3 regions of the Pseudooceanicola sp. NS-SX9 genome follow, and region 3 is predicted to be linked to each of the others. Evidence: riboswitches for the same ligand, from Rfam matches in the RefSeq annotation. Region 3 holds a riboswitch; each other region holds the start of a gene.
What was found. A riboswitch is a leader RNA that binds a small molecule or an ion and turns the genes downstream of it on or off. The one in region 3 is predicted to bind thiamine pyrophosphate.
Positions count from the first base shown of each region.

Region 1: it holds a riboswitch for thiamine pyrophosphate, as region 3 does, so the genes downstream of both, thiB (thiamine ABC transporter substrate binding subunit) here and thiC (phosphomethylpyrimidine synthase ThiC) in region 3, are expected to answer to the same signal.
Region 2: it holds a riboswitch for thiamine pyrophosphate, as region 3 does, so the genes downstream of both, thiM (hydroxyethylthiazole kinase) here and thiC (phosphomethylpyrimidine synthase ThiC) in region 3, are expected to answer to the same signal.

Region 1 is NZ_CM170818.1:254,748-259,447, forward strand. Features, by position in the region: gene AC2ITM_RS01210 (hypothetical protein) at 1-139, opposite strand, end outside; gene AC2ITM_RS01215 (AEC family transporter) at 266-1,213, opposite strand; gene aroC (chorismate synthase) at 1,215-2,318, opposite strand; TPP riboswitch at 2,503-2,600, shown strand; gene thiB (thiamine ABC transporter substrate binding subunit) at 2,640-3,620, shown strand; gene AC2ITM_RS01230 (thiamine/thiamine pyrophosphate ABC transporter permease ThiP) at 3,596-4,700, shown strand, end outside.
Region 2 is NZ_CM170818.1:2,615,586-2,620,285, forward strand. Features, by position in the region: gene AC2ITM_RS12365 (ABC transporter substrate-binding protein) at 1-805, opposite strand, end outside; gene AC2ITM_RS12370 (hypothetical protein) at 1,276-2,607, shown strand; TPP riboswitch at 2,657-2,747, shown strand; gene thiM (hydroxyethylthiazole kinase) at 2,804-3,601, shown strand; gene thiE (thiamine phosphate synthase) at 3,598-4,212, shown strand; gene thiD (bifunctional hydroxymethylpyrimidine kinase/phosphomethylpyrimidine kinase) at 4,209-4,700, shown strand, end outside.
Region 3 is NZ_CM170818.1:2,344,812-2,349,511, reverse strand. Features, by position in the region: gene thiC (phosphomethylpyrimidine synthase ThiC) at 1-1,778, opposite strand, end outside; TPP riboswitch at 1,900-2,020, opposite strand; gene AC2ITM_RS11180 (dicarboxylate/amino acid:cation symporter) at 2,224-3,570, shown strand; gene AC2ITM_RS11175 (LLM class flavin-dependent oxidoreductase) at 3,743-4,700, shown strand, end outside.

The DNA.
Region 1 (4,700 bases), 1.5 Mb from region 3:
AAAGTGTGGAAATAAGCAGCCTGTCCATGTCCGGCCGCGTGGCATGTCCGGCGCTAACAGGTCGAATGCGAGGGATATTGGCCTGGGGCAGGGCGGTGACAGGCATGGCGGCAATCGCCGAAACGGGTCTGTGCATCATCAAAAATCTCCTCCGCGACAGGAGGTTACCCGGGACTCGGGCACCTTCGGCCGCTGTCTCGTCAATCCACGAAACAGGCTGCGGGGAAATCGTTAACAAATTGCAAATGCCGGGCGGCGGCTTTGGTTACAAAAGCAGCGTCATCAGCGCGGTCAGGGTGAAGAAGGCGCTCAGGGTGCAGATCATCACGGTCAGGGCGGCGGCGCCTTCATGGCCGGATCCCTGCGACAGCAGGGGGAAGACCCCGAAGACCGGCATCGCGGTCGACAGGATCAGCGCGGTGGCCATCTGTGGGCTGGCGGGGCCGGGCCAGCCCAGCAGTGCGAACAGGCTGATCAATCCGAAGGCAATGGCCGGATGCACCACCAGCTTGAACGCCGTGATCACCGAAGCCAGCCGGATGTTGCCGCGGATCGGCAGGCCGACCAGCGTGCCGCCCATGAAGAACAGCGCCAGCGGCGAGGCCGTGCGGGAAATCAGGTCGATCGGATGCTCGATCACCGGCGGCAGCGGCAGCCCCAGCACCGACCACAGCGCGCCCAGGATCAGCCCAAGGATCATCGGTCGCCTCAGCACCGACAGGACCAGCTGCAGGGCGCGTTTCCACACCGGCGCGCTGTCGCGCGGCCGCGCCGCCTCGACCAACATCAGCCCGATGGGGTTCAGCACGAAATTCTCGTTCAGCAGGCACATCGCCAGCACCGACGGGGCCTGATCGGGAAAGATCATCGACATCATCGGGAAGGCCAGGAAGGCCGAATTCGGCGTCGCCGACCCCAGCACCCCCACCGCGCGCCGCCCCGGCCCCAGTCCCCGCAGCCGCAGCAGGATCCAGATCAGTGCCTGGGTGCATAGGCCCGCGCAGACCAGCGTCAGCAGGAAACCCGGATCGACCAGCTGCCCGAAGGACTGGGTGGCGGTGGCATGGAACAGCAACAGCGGCAGCGCCAGCAGCATGACGAAATTGCCAAGCGCCGAAAGCTGGATCCTGTCGAAGACCTTCAGATACGTCAGCACATAGCCCAGGCCGACGATGGCGAAGATCGGGAAGGTGATCGACAGGATCGAGAGCATCTCAGCCGATCTTTCCGCCCGCATCCCCGATCTGGCCCCGGTGCAGCAGCAGGTGGTCCAGGATCACGCAGGCCATCATCGCCTCGGCGACCGGCACCGCGCGGATGCCGACGCAGGGGTCGTGGCGACCCTTGGTGATGATCTCGGTCGCCTGGCCGTCCTTGGTGATGGTCTGGCGGGTCTTCAGGATCGAGGACGTCGGCTTGACCGCGAAGCGCACGACGATCTCCTGACCGGTGGAAATCCCGCCCAGGATCCCCCCCGCATGGTTCGAGGAATAGACCGGCTGGCCGTCATTGCCGGGGAAGATCTCGTCGGCGTTTTCCTCGCCGGTCAGGCAGGCGGCATTCATGCCCTCGCCGATCTCGACGCCCTTGACGGCGTTGATCGACATCATCGCGGCGGCCAGATCGGTGTCCAGCTTGCCATAGATCGGCGCGCCCAGACCGGCAGGCACGCCCTTGGCGACCACCTCGACCACGGCGCCGACGGAATTGCCGGACTTGCGTAGATCGTCCAGGTAACCGGCCCAGCTCTCGGCTGCACCCGCATCGGGGCACCAGAAGGGGTTCTTTTCGATCTCGGCCGCATCAAAGGCGCTGCGGTCGATGCCATGCGGCCCGATCTGCGTCATGTAGCCCCGGATCTCGACCGAGGGCGCCAGCACCCCCAGCACCGCCCGCGCCAGCCCGCCCGCCGCGACCCGCGCCGCGGTTTCACGTGCCGAGGACCGCCCGCCACCGCGATAATCCCGGATGCCGTATTTCAGCCAGTAGGTGATGTCGGCATGGCCGGGGCGGAACTTTTCGGCAATGTCGCCGTAATCCTTCGACCGCTGGTCGGTGTTGCGGATCATCAGCTGCACCGGGGTGCCGGTGGTCTTGCCCTCGAAGGTGCCCGACAGGATCTCCACCTCGTCGGGCTCGCGCCGCTGGGTGGTGTATTTCGACTGGCCGGGCTTGCGGCGGTCCAGCCAGTACTGCAGCAGCTCGGGGTCCAGGTCCACGCCCGGCGGCACGCCATCCACCGTCGCGCCAAGCGCCGGCCCGTGGCTTTCGCCCCAGGTGGTGATACGGAAGAGATGACCGAAGGTATTCATGGACATGGGCGGACCTCCCCGGGGGCAACATTCACGTCCCGGTTACCCGATCCCCGCCCCTTGCGCAATTGCACAGCCGACCTCGACACCACGCCCCGCGCGCCCCTCTGCCCAGCCTTTCATCTTTCTCCAAATATGCCCGCCGGAGGCGCCCTCCACCTTGCGCAGCCCCCGCCCGCCCCCTACTGTCCGCCCCACCTCGGGGAGCCTTCGGGCTGAGATGCATACCGCGAACCCGTTGAACCTGATCCGGTTAGAACCGGCGGAGGGAAGGTCCGGCACCATGCCGCCATTCTGTCTCCGCCCGTCGCAAAAGGAAGTGATGCCATGTGGAAGCATCTCGTACTTGCCACGGGTTGCCTGCTGGCGAGCCAAGCCGCGGCCCAGACGCCCGTGCTCAACGTCTATACCTACGACAGCTTCAGCTCGGACTGGGGTCCGGGCCCGGCGATCGAAAAGGCCTTCGAGGCCCAGTGCGGCTGCGACGTGGTCTTCACCACCGCGGGCGACGGCGCGGCGCTCTTGTCCCGGCTGCGGCTGGAAGGCGCGCGCAGCAAGGCCGACGTGGTGGTGGGCCTTGATACGTCGCTGACCGCGCAGGCCAGGGGCACCGGCCTCTTCGCCCCCTCGGGCGTGACGGCCACCTACGACCTGCCCGTCACATGGGACGACGACACCTTCGTGCCCTTCGACTGGGGCTATTTCGCCTTCGTGGGCAATGCCGACGGTCCGAAACCGAAATCCTTCAAGGACCTCGCCGCCAGCAACGCCAAGATCGTGATCGAGGATCCCCGCAGCTCGACCCCCGGGCTGGGCCTTCTGCTGTGGATCAAGAAGGCCTATGGCGACCAGGCCCCCGAGATCTGGAAGGCGCTTGCCCACAACATCGTCACCGTCACCCCTGGCTGGTCCGAGGCCTATGGCATGTTCCTCAAGGGCGAGGCCGATCTGGTGCTCTCCTACACCACCTCGCCCGCCTATCACGTGATCGCGGAAAAGGACGACAGCAAGGTCGCTCTGCCCTTCGAGGAAGGCAACTACATGCAGGTCGAGGTCGCCGCGATGACCAGGACCGCCGCCCAGCCGAAGCTGGCGCAAGAGTTCCTTCAGTTCCTGGTGTCCGACAAGGTGCAGGCGCTGCTGCCGGAAACCAACTGGATGTACCCGGTGATCAAGCCCGCCCAGCCCCTGCCTGCGGCTTTCGACCAGATCGTGCCCGCCGACAAGGCCCTGCTGATGACCCCGCCCGAGGCCGAGGCCGCCCGCGCCCCCGCCCTTGAAGAATGGCGCACCGCCCTGTCGCGCTGAGGCAGGGCCTCGCGGGCAGTGCCGCAGGTCTGGTCCTGCTGGTGCTGTTCGCGCCCCTGGCCGCGATCCTGATCCGGGCGGGCGGTGGCAGCCTGCCGGGGCCCGCCGACTGGGCGGCGCTGCGCTTCACCCTGGTGCAGGCGGCGTTGTCCTCGGTTTGTTCCGTGGCGCTTGCCCTGCCGGTGGCGCGGGCCCTGGCGCGTCGGCGCTTTGCCGGGCGGCGCCTGTTCATCGCGCTGACGGGCGCGCCCTTCATCCTGCCGGTGATCGTCGCGGTCATGGGGTTGCTGGCGGTCTTCGGGGCACGTGGCCTGCTGAACACGGCGCTGGCGCATCTGGGGCTGGGCCCCTGGCGGATCTACGGGCTGCATGGGGTGGTGCTGGCGCATGTCTTCTTCAACATGCCGCTGGCGACGCGGATGCTCTTGCAGGGCTGGCAAGCGATCCCGGCGGAACGCTTTCGCCTGGCCGCCCAGCTGAACCTGCCGCCCGCCGCCACCTTCCGCCTGCTTGAGGTGCCGATGCTGCGCCAGGTGGTGCCGGGGGCGCTGGCGGCGATCTTTGCCATCTGCCTTGCCAGCTTTGCCGTGGCGCTGATCCTCGGCGGAGGCCCCCGCGCCACCACGGTGGAACTGGCGATCTTCCAGGCCTTCACCTTCGATTTCGACCTGGGCCGGGCGGCGGTGCTGGCCCTGTTGCAGACGGCGCTGGTGGCGGCTGCCGCGGTGCTGGCGCTGCTGGTGACGCGCACGGACGGCAGCGGCGCGGGTCTGGGCCGCAGCCTGCCGCGCCTGGATGCTCCCATAGGCTGGCGGCGCGGCGCGGATGCGCTGGTGCTGATCCTGTCGGGGGCCTTCCTGCTGGGGCCGATGCTGGCGCTGGTGGCGGCAGGCCTGCCGGGGATGGCGCAACTGCCGGGAACGCTCTGGGCGGCGGCGCTGAATTCCATCGTCGTGGCGCTGGGATCGGCGGCGCTGACCTGCGGGCTGTGCCTGGCGCTGGCGGCGGGCATGTCGCGGACCATCCAGGGCATCGGCCTTCTGCCACTGGCGCTGTCGCCGCTGGTGCTGGGCACCGGCT
Region 2 (4,700 bases), 270 kb from region 3:
CGTCCTTCATGGCCTGCACGGCATAGTCGATGGCCGCCTGGCTCATGTCGGGGTTCACCTCCTTGATCATCGCATCGGTCTTCGAACGATCCCCGTAGAGGTAGTTGTACCAACCCTTGATCGAACCATCGACGAAGCACTGGACGACCTCGGGCTTCTTGTCGATCGTGGCCTGCATGGTCTGGATCGTCGTCGCATAGGCGGTATAGCCGTGGTCGGCCAGCAGCCAGACATCGGGTTTCCAGCCGGTCTGCTGTTCGATCGAGAACGGCTCGGACGAGACATAGCCCTGCTGGGCGGAATTCTCGTCGACGATGAAGGGGGCCGAGTTGAAGGTATAGGTCTGGCGCTGTTCATCGGTGAAGCCGTAGGCCGCCTTGAGCCAGCTGTAATAGGGCGTGGCATCCGCCACGATCATCTTCAGCGGCTTCAGATCCTCGAAGGTCTTCACCTTGCCCGGATGGGTCAGCAGCACCTGCGGATCCTTCTGGAACAGCGCCGCCACATCCACCAGCGGCAGGTCCTGTTCCACCCCGAAGAAGGCCCCCAGGGTCGAACCCATGTAGAAGTCGATCTTGCCCGCCAGCAGCAGCGCCTGGTTGTTGACCTGCGGCCCGCCCGGCAGGATCGTCACGTCAAGGCCGCAGGCCTTGTAGGTGCCATCGACGACAGCCTGGTAGAAGCCGCCATGTTCGGCCTCGGCCACCCAGTTGGTGCCGAAGGTCACCTTGGTCAGATCCTGCGCCGCCAGCGGAGCCGCCATCGCCAGAAGCGCCGCAGCCGAGGCAAGTTGAGTACGGAACATCTTTTTTCTCCCTGTCCTGTGACGCCAGCCTTGGCGTGCCCTCGCGCCGAGGCGACGGAAATTCACGGCCCGCTGCGGGACTTTTCCCGCATTGGTGCATTTTTTGACTTTTCGGTCAGGCCATTGCCTATCCCTTGGGCATCACATGGACGGTAGCCTTGAAATCCCGGCAACCGGGGTGCCTGTTTTGGTGGCACATCCCCGGGACCGAGTCTGCACCGCCCGGCCTTAAGGGCACCGATGTTCCCCTGAGCGCAACAGGAAAGAATAGGGATAACAACACCCTAGAAAGCCGCGCCCCGAAATTGCTGGGCTGTCCCCGAACTGCTGCGAAACTATGCCGCGGGGCCTGCGGGGCAGCGGGGAACAGACGGGTATGCCGCAGCGCAGCAATTGACACCGGCGGTGGACGGGCGTTGGGTCCGCGCAGTTTCCGCGCCCTCCCCGCGCCCTTTCGTGTATCCGGTCCGATGTCCCATCCCCTGTCCGCCGCGACCCGCCTTCGGCGCCGTGCCATTCCCCTCGTCGCCCTGCTGCTGTGGCTGCAGACCGTGCAGAACATCCTGTGGCCCGATCCCCATGTCCGGCTGGCAGCGATGGGGCTGTTCGCGCTGTATCTGGCGATGACGGCCGGGCAGGCACAGAAGCCGACGCGGGTGATCGTGGTCATCGGCTCGGCGGTGATGGCGCTGGCGCTGGCTACGGGGGCGCCGCTGGCAGCAGTGGCCAGGGGGCTGGACACGGTGCTGCTGTTCATGGGCTTTTTCCCGGCGATCACCCTGATTTCCGTGATGATCGAGCAGGGCGGCGCGTTGAACCGCGTGACCGAGCGCGTCAGCGCCATGCCTGACCACCAGCGCCCCGGCGCCACGCTGATCGCCGCCCATGCCATCGGCGCGGTGATGACGGTGGGCGCCTTCATCGCCCTCGCCCCGCCCTTCCAGACCCTGACCGGAGACGGCGCCCGCCAGCGCGCGGGCCTGGTCGCCATGCGCGGCGTCGGGCTGGCGCTGCTGTGGACGCCGTTCTCGCTGGGGGCGGGCTTTGCCAGCAGCCACCTGCCCAGCGTGCCGCTGTGGCTGGGGCTGGGCTGCGGAGCGCTGCTGGCGATCTGCGGGCTGCTGCTGTCGCTGCGGGAATGGAACCCGCTGCGGCTGGGGCCGTCGCTGTCGCTGGTCAGCCAGATGGCGCTGCCGATCATCGGCACCGCCGTACTGCTGATCGTGCTGAACGCGGTCACGGGGCTGTCGGGCACGGGGCTGGTGATCCTGCTGACCCCGGTGGCCTTCGGCCTGTGGCTGACCCGCCAGGATACGGCCGTGCGGCGGTCCTCGGGCGACAGGATCTGGCGAGAGCTGGGCAAGCTTGGCAACACCGCCTGGCTGTTCGGCGCCTCGATCACCATGGGGGCGGTGCTGTCGCAGACGCCCTGGTTCCTGACCGCGCTGACCCATCTGGGGCTGGCCGACCTGCCGGCGCCGGCGATCTTCGGCGTGCTGATCCTGTGCAGCATCCTGATGGGCATCTGCGGCATGCATTCCACCGTCATCGGCGCCATCCTGGTGGCGCTGCTGGCCGGGGTGGGCGACGCGCTGGAGCCCCTGGCCGCCTTCATCCTGATCCTCTTCGGCTGGCAATGCGGCATGGCGCTGTCGGTCGCCTCGGCCTCGGTCTCGATCGCGACGCGCAGCTTCGATCTGCCGCTGGCGCGCATCGTCTGCGGGCCGAACCTGGGCTTTCTGGCGGGGCTGGGCGTGGTCACCACGGCGCTTTACACGGCATTGCACCTGACCCTGGGCTGACGCCGCCGCGGCCGGGGTTTGACACGCCCCCCGCCCTGTGAAACACCCGATCCTGCGACAGGGGCGCCCGCACGGGCTGAGACGTACCCTTAGAACCTGACCCAGATAATGCTGGCGGAGGGAGGCGCAGGATCGTCGGCCCCTCGCCCCGCTCCAGCTCTTTCTCGCCGGTCCTCATGCGCGAGTGAAAGAGCGAATGACCGACCTTCCCGCAACCCTGGAACGGATGCGTGCGACCGCGCCGCTGGTCCAGAACATCACCAACTATGTCGCGATGAACGTGATGGCCAACGTGATGCTGGCCATCGGCGCCTCGCCCGCGATGGTCCATGCCCGCGAAGAGGCCGCCGAATTCGCGGGCCTGGCGCAGGCGCTCAGCGTCAATATCGGCACGGCGGATCCCGCCTGGGGGATCTCGATGGCGGAAGCCGCCGCCGCGATGACCGCCCGGGCCAGGCCCTGGGTGCTGGATCCGGTGGCGGTGGGCGCCACCGCCTTCCGCCGCGATCTGGGCGCCCGGCTGCTGGCGCTGCGGCCCACGGTGGTGCGGGGCAATGCCTCGGAAATCCTGGCGCTGGCGGGGGGGCTGGCGGCCGGCAAGGGCGCCGATGCCGCCGACAGCGTCGAGACCGCCCGCGCCGCAGCCCTGGCGCTGGCGCGGGCGTCGGGCTGCGTGGTGGCGGTGACAGGCCCGGTGGATTTCATCACCGACGGCCGCCGCACCGCCGAGGTCGCGAACGGCGATCCGATGATGCCCAAGATCACCGCCCTGGGCTGTGCGCTGAGCGGGGTGGTGGCGGCCTTCACCGTGGGCCAGGACCCGTTCGAGGGCACGCTGGGCGCGCTGACCGCCTATGCCGTGGCGGGCGACATCGCGGCCGAGACCGCGCGCGGCCCGGGCAGCTTTCAGGTGGCGTTCCTCGATGCGCTGCACGCGCTGACGCCGGCCGATCTGGCGGCGCGGGCGCGCGTCAGCGAAGGGGTCGCGGCATGATCCCGGCGCTGTGCTTCATCACCGATGCCGGCGCGCCGCGCCCGATGCTGGCCCAGGCCGAAGCGGCCGCGCGCGCCGGGGCCCGCTGGATCCAGCTGCGCGACAAGACCCTGCCCGATGCCGCCTTCGCCCGCCTCGCCCGCGAGATGGCCGAGCGTCTGGCCCCGACCGGCGCGCGGCTGATCCTGAACGACCGCATCGACGTGGCGCTGGCAATCGGCGCCGACGGGCTGCATGTCGGCCAGAGCGACGGCGACCCGGCCCGCATCCGCGATCTGATCGGCCCCGAGATGATCCTGGGCCTGTCGGTGGAAACCGAACCCCAGCTGGCGGCCATCCCCGTCGACTGCGTCGATTACCTGGGCGTGGGCCCGGTCTACGCGACCGCCAGCAAGCCCGACCATGCCCAGCCCCTGGGCCATGCGGGTCTGGCACGCATCGTTGCGGCCGCGCCGTTGCCCTGCCTGGCCATCGGCGGCATCACCGCCGCCGATGCCGGGCCGCTGAAGGCGATGGGCTGCGCGGGCATGGCCGTCGTCTCGGCCATCGCGCGGGCGCCCGACATGGGGGCCGCCACCGAAACCCTTCTGCACGCATGGAGCGCCGCATGATCCCCAACATCCTGACCATCGCGGGCTCGGACCCTTCGGGGGGCGCGGGCATCCAGGCCGACATCAAGGCGATCAGCGCCAATGGCGGCTATGCCATGAGCGTGATCACCGCGCTGACCGCGCAGAACACCCGGAGCGTCACCGGCGTGGCACTGACCGATCCGGCGATGATCCGCGCCCAGATGCAGGCGATCCGCGACGACATCCGCATCGATGCGGTCAAGATCGGGATGCTGGGCACCCCCGAAATCGTGCAGCTGGTGGCGGACCTGCTGGATGGCCTCGACTGTCCGGTGGTGCTGGATCCGGTGATGGTCGCCAAGGGCGGCGACCGCCTTCTGGCCGCCGAAGCGGTGGCGGCGCTGCGCGACCATCTGCTGCCCAAGGCCACCGTCATCACCCCCAACCTGCCCGAGGCCGCCGACCTGCTGGGCCAGCCCGAGGCCACCGAAAGCGCCCAGATGGAGGCTCAAGCCCGCGCCCTGCTG
Region 3 (4,700 bases):
GCCCCGGCCGGGATATAGAGTTCCCCTGCCTCGCGGAACTTGCCGGCCATCTCCTGCAGGCCCTGCTGCTTGGCGGCCTCGGCGCGGATGTCGTGGCTGATCCGCATCGAGCAGAACTTGGGCCCGCACATGGAGCAGAAATGCGCGACCTTGTGGGCCTCGGCGGGCATGGTCTCGTCATGCATTTCGCGGGCGGTGTCGGGGTCGAGGCCAAGGTTGAACTGGTCTTCCCAGCGGAATTCGAACCGCGCGCGCGACAGGGCGTCGTCGCGGCGCTGCGCGCCCGGATGCCCCTTGGCCAGATCGGCGGCATGGGCGGCCAGCTTGTACGTTATAACGCCCGTTTTAACGTCGTCGCGGTCTGGCAGGCCAAGGTGTTCCTTGGGCGTCACGTAGCACAGCATCGCGGTGCCGAACCAGCCGATCATCGCCGCGCCGATGGCGCTGGTGATGTGGTCATAGCCCGGCGCGATGTCGGTGGTGAGCGGGCCGAGCGTATAGAAGGGCGCCTCGTGGCAGTGTTTCAACTGCTCGTCCATGTTGGCCTTGATCTTGTGCATCGGCACATGGCCGGGGCCCTCGATCATCACCTGGCAGTCCCTTGCCCAGGCGATCTGCGTCAGTTCGCCCAGGGTGCGCAGCTCGGCGAACTGGGCCTCGTCATTGGCATCGGCGATGGAGCCGGGGCGCAGCCCGTCCCCCAGCGAGAAGCTGACGTCGTAGCGGCGGCAGATCTCGCAGATCTCCTCGAAATGCTCGTAGAGGAAGCTTTCGCGGTGGTGGTGCAGGCACCATTTCGCCATGATCGACCCCCCGCGCGAGACGATGCCGGTGACGCGCCGGGCGGTCATCGGGATCATGTGCAGGCGCAGCCCGGCGTGGATGGTGAAATAGTCCACCCCCTGTTCGGCCTGTTCGATCAGCGTGTCGCGGAAGACCTCCCAGGTCAGGTCCTCGGCCACGCCGCCGACCTTTTCCAGCGCCTGGTAAAGCGGCACCGTGCCGATCGGCACGGGGGCGTTGCGGATGATCCAGTCGCGGATGTTGTGGATGTTGCGACCCGTCGAGAGGTCCATCACCGTGTCGGCGCCCCAGCGGATCGCCCAGACCATCTTTTCGACCTCTTCCTCCATGCTGGAGGTCACGGCCGAATTGCCGATATTGGCGTTGATCTTCACCTTGAAGTTGCGGCCGATGATCATCGGCTCAAGCTCCCGGTGGTTGATGTTGGCGGGGATGATGGCGCGGCCTTCGGCGATCTCGCGGCGGACGAATTCGGGGGTGACCAGATCGGGCAGGTCGGCGCCGAAGGCCTCGCCGTCGCGGGGGCCGGCCGAGGCGGCGCGGCCCTCGTTCTCGCGGATGGCGACGAATTCCATCTCGGGGGTGATGATGCCGGCGCGGGCATAGGCCAGCTGGGTGACGGCGCGGCCCTCGGTTGCGCGCAGCACGGTGCGGGCCTCGGGGAAGGCGGGGGTCAGCCGGGCGCCGGTGGCAAAGCCGTTGTCGGCCTCGGTGACGGTGCGGCCCGTGTAGGCCTCGACATGGCCCTGCGCCTGCAGCCAGCCGCCGCGGACCTGCGGCAGGCCCCGGGCGATGTCGATGGCGGCGGCGGGATCGGTATAGGGCCCCGAGGCGTCGTAGACGGTCAGTGGCGCCTCGCCGGTCACGGCGATCTCGCGCATGGGCACGCGGATCTGGTGGCTGCCGCCTTCGACATAGACCTTGCGCGAGGCGGGCAGGCCGCCGGTGGTGATGGCGGGAACGGTGTCTTTCATATCGGTCTCCTTTTCAGAGACCCGATTGAGACTATTGGCAGAAAGGGGCCATGGGGACCCGGTGCCTGCGCGACTGGGCCCTTGCGGCCCGAAAGGACCGCCCCTGGTTCACAGAGAATGCGGAAATGCCCTTCGGTCTTCCTACGCCAGCATCAACTGGGTCAGGTTCAAAGGGTCGCGTCACCGGGGTTTCCCCCTGTCAGCCTCTCAGTCCCCTAGGCGGGACTCCCCTGACGTGGGGGTGTTATCGGCGGGGGCAGGGCGGCTGTCAAGCGGGCCGGGGTGCCGAAACCGGCGGCACCCCGGCCCGGAATCGCGGCAGGGGGCAGGCATTTCGGGCGAAACCGGAAGACACGGGCCCGTGACCTGCGCAGGATTGACGCTAAGTCACTTTTGGGGCGGCCGGGGCGCCACCCGTCGCACAGCCCGGATCAGGAGGATGAGCATGGCAGAACTTTCCGGAAAAGCGGACCGCATGTCGCTGACGACACAGGTGATGATCGGCATGGGGGCGGGGCTGGTGCTGGGGGTGATCCTGAACCAGCTGCAGATCGGCTTTGTCAACCAGACCATCATCGGCGGGCTGTTCGCCATGGTGGGCAAGATGTTCGTCAATGCGCTGTCGATGCTGGTGGTGCCGCTGGTGTTCTTCTCGCTGATCTGCGGGGTGGCGGGGATCGGCGATGTGCGGGTGCTGGGGCGCGTGGGGGGCAAGTCCTTTGTGCTGTACCTGCTGACCACCGCCACGGCGATCGCGGTTGCCATCGTCATCGCGCTGATCGTCGGGCCGGGCCGCGGCTTCGAGATGTCGGGCGTCGAGACGGCGGGGGTCGCGGGCAAGGCCGCGCCCTCGGTCTGGGACACGTTCGCGGCCATCGTGCCGAGGAACCCGGTGGCGGCCTTCGCCAATGGCGAGATGCTGCAGATCATCTTCTACACCATCATCCTGGGGGTGGCGGCACTGATGCTGGGGGACCGTTCGAAACCCTTCGTCGAGGCCTGCGAATACCTGAACGAGCTGATGATGAAGGTGGTGCAGATCGTCATGGCCTTTGCGCCCATCGGCGTCTTCTGCCTGATCACCAAGACTTTCACCGAACAGGGCATCGGGCTGTTCCTGCCGGTGCTGACCTATGTGCTGGTGCTGGTGGGGGCGCTGCTGCTGCATCTCTTCGGGACGCTGATGCTGTTCCTGAAGGGGCTGTCGGGCCTCAGCCCGGCGGTGTTCCTGCGCAAGATGCGCCCGGCGCAGGTCTTTGCCTTCTCGACCGCCTCGTCGAACGCCACGATCCCCGTCACCCTGCGCTGCGTCACCGAACGGATCGGGGTCAGCAATGGCGTGGCCTCGTTCACCGTGCCCTTCGGTGCGACGATCAACATGGACGGCACCGCGATCATGCAGGGCGTCGCCACGGTCTTTCTGGCCAATGTCTATGGCATCGATCTGGGCGTCAGCGGCTATCTGACGGTGATCGTCATGGCGGTGCTGGCCTCGATCGGGACGGCGGGCGTGCCGGGGGTGGGGCTGGTCATGCTGACCATGGTGCTGAACCAGGTCGGCCTGCCGATCGAGGGGATCGCGCTGATCCTGGGGGTCGACCGGCTGATGGACATGATCCGCACGGCGGTGAACATCTCGGGGGATGCGGTGGTCTCGACCATCGTGGCGAAAAGCGAGGGGCAGCTGGACATGGCGGTCTATGCCGATCCGATGGCGGGGCTTGACGCCGACAGTCTGGGGATCGACCCCGAGGCCGAGGCCCATCTGGCCCAGGCCGCCCGCCCGCACTGAGGTCCCGGGACCAATGGGGCCTTCCCCCGGGCCGTGACGGCCCCTGCCACCGCGCCGGGCAGTCGCGGCAGGCTGTCCCGCGGGAAGGGGCGGCCTGCAGTCCCCTGGTCCTTGTCCGGGGGGCGTCACGCTCCTAGGGTGCGGGTAACCTCCTCAATGCCCGAGCCCTCCGATGCGCCGCCCCGACCAGATCAAGCTGAACGCCTTCCTGACCTTCACCGGGATGCATCCCGCCGCCTGGCGGGATCCGCAGGCCTCATCCGGGTTCGAGGTCGCGCACTATCTGGAACTGGTGCAGCTGGCCGAGGCCGCCAAGATGGATGCGGTTTTCCTGGCGGATGTGCCCGCCATGCCCTTCAACAAGCCGCATCTGTCGGCCATCGCCGCCCATAACGGCATCCGCCCGTTCGAGCCGATCACCCTGCTGTCGGCGCTGTCGATGGTGACCCGCAACATCGGGCTGATCGCCACCGCCTCGACCAGCTTCAACGAGCCCTACAACGTCGCCCGCCTCTATGCCTCGCTTGACCGGCTGTCGCAGGGGCGGGCGGGGTGGAACATGGTGACATCCTCGGATCCCTTCGCGGGGATGAACTATGGCCTCGATGCACAGGCGCTGCATGCCGACCGCTATGCCAGGGCCGAGGAATTCGTCGATGTGGTGACCGGCCTTTGGGACACGCTGGAGGACGACGCCTTTCTGGATGACCGCGCGGGCGGGCGTTACCTCGATCCCGGCAAGGTGCATCTGCTGGACCACAAGGGCGCGCATTTCCGGGTGCGCGGGCCGCTCAACGTGCCGCGCTCGCCTCAGGGGCGGCCGGTGCTGGTTCAGGCGGGGGCCTCGGTGCCGGGGATGCAGCTGGCGGCCCGCACCGCCGAGGCGATCTTTTCCGCCCATGACACCAACGAGGCCGCGCAGGCCTTCTACAAGGACGTCAAGGGCCGGATGGCCGCCTTTGGCCGCGATCCCGCGTCGCTGAAGGTGATGTCGGGGATCCTGCCGGTGGTCGGCGCCACCCGGATGGAGGCCGAGGACCGCTATGCCGCCCTGCAGGACCTGATCCCCACCGATCTGGCGATGGACCGGCTGGAGGGCTGGCTGGGCGTCGATCTGTCGGATTGCGATC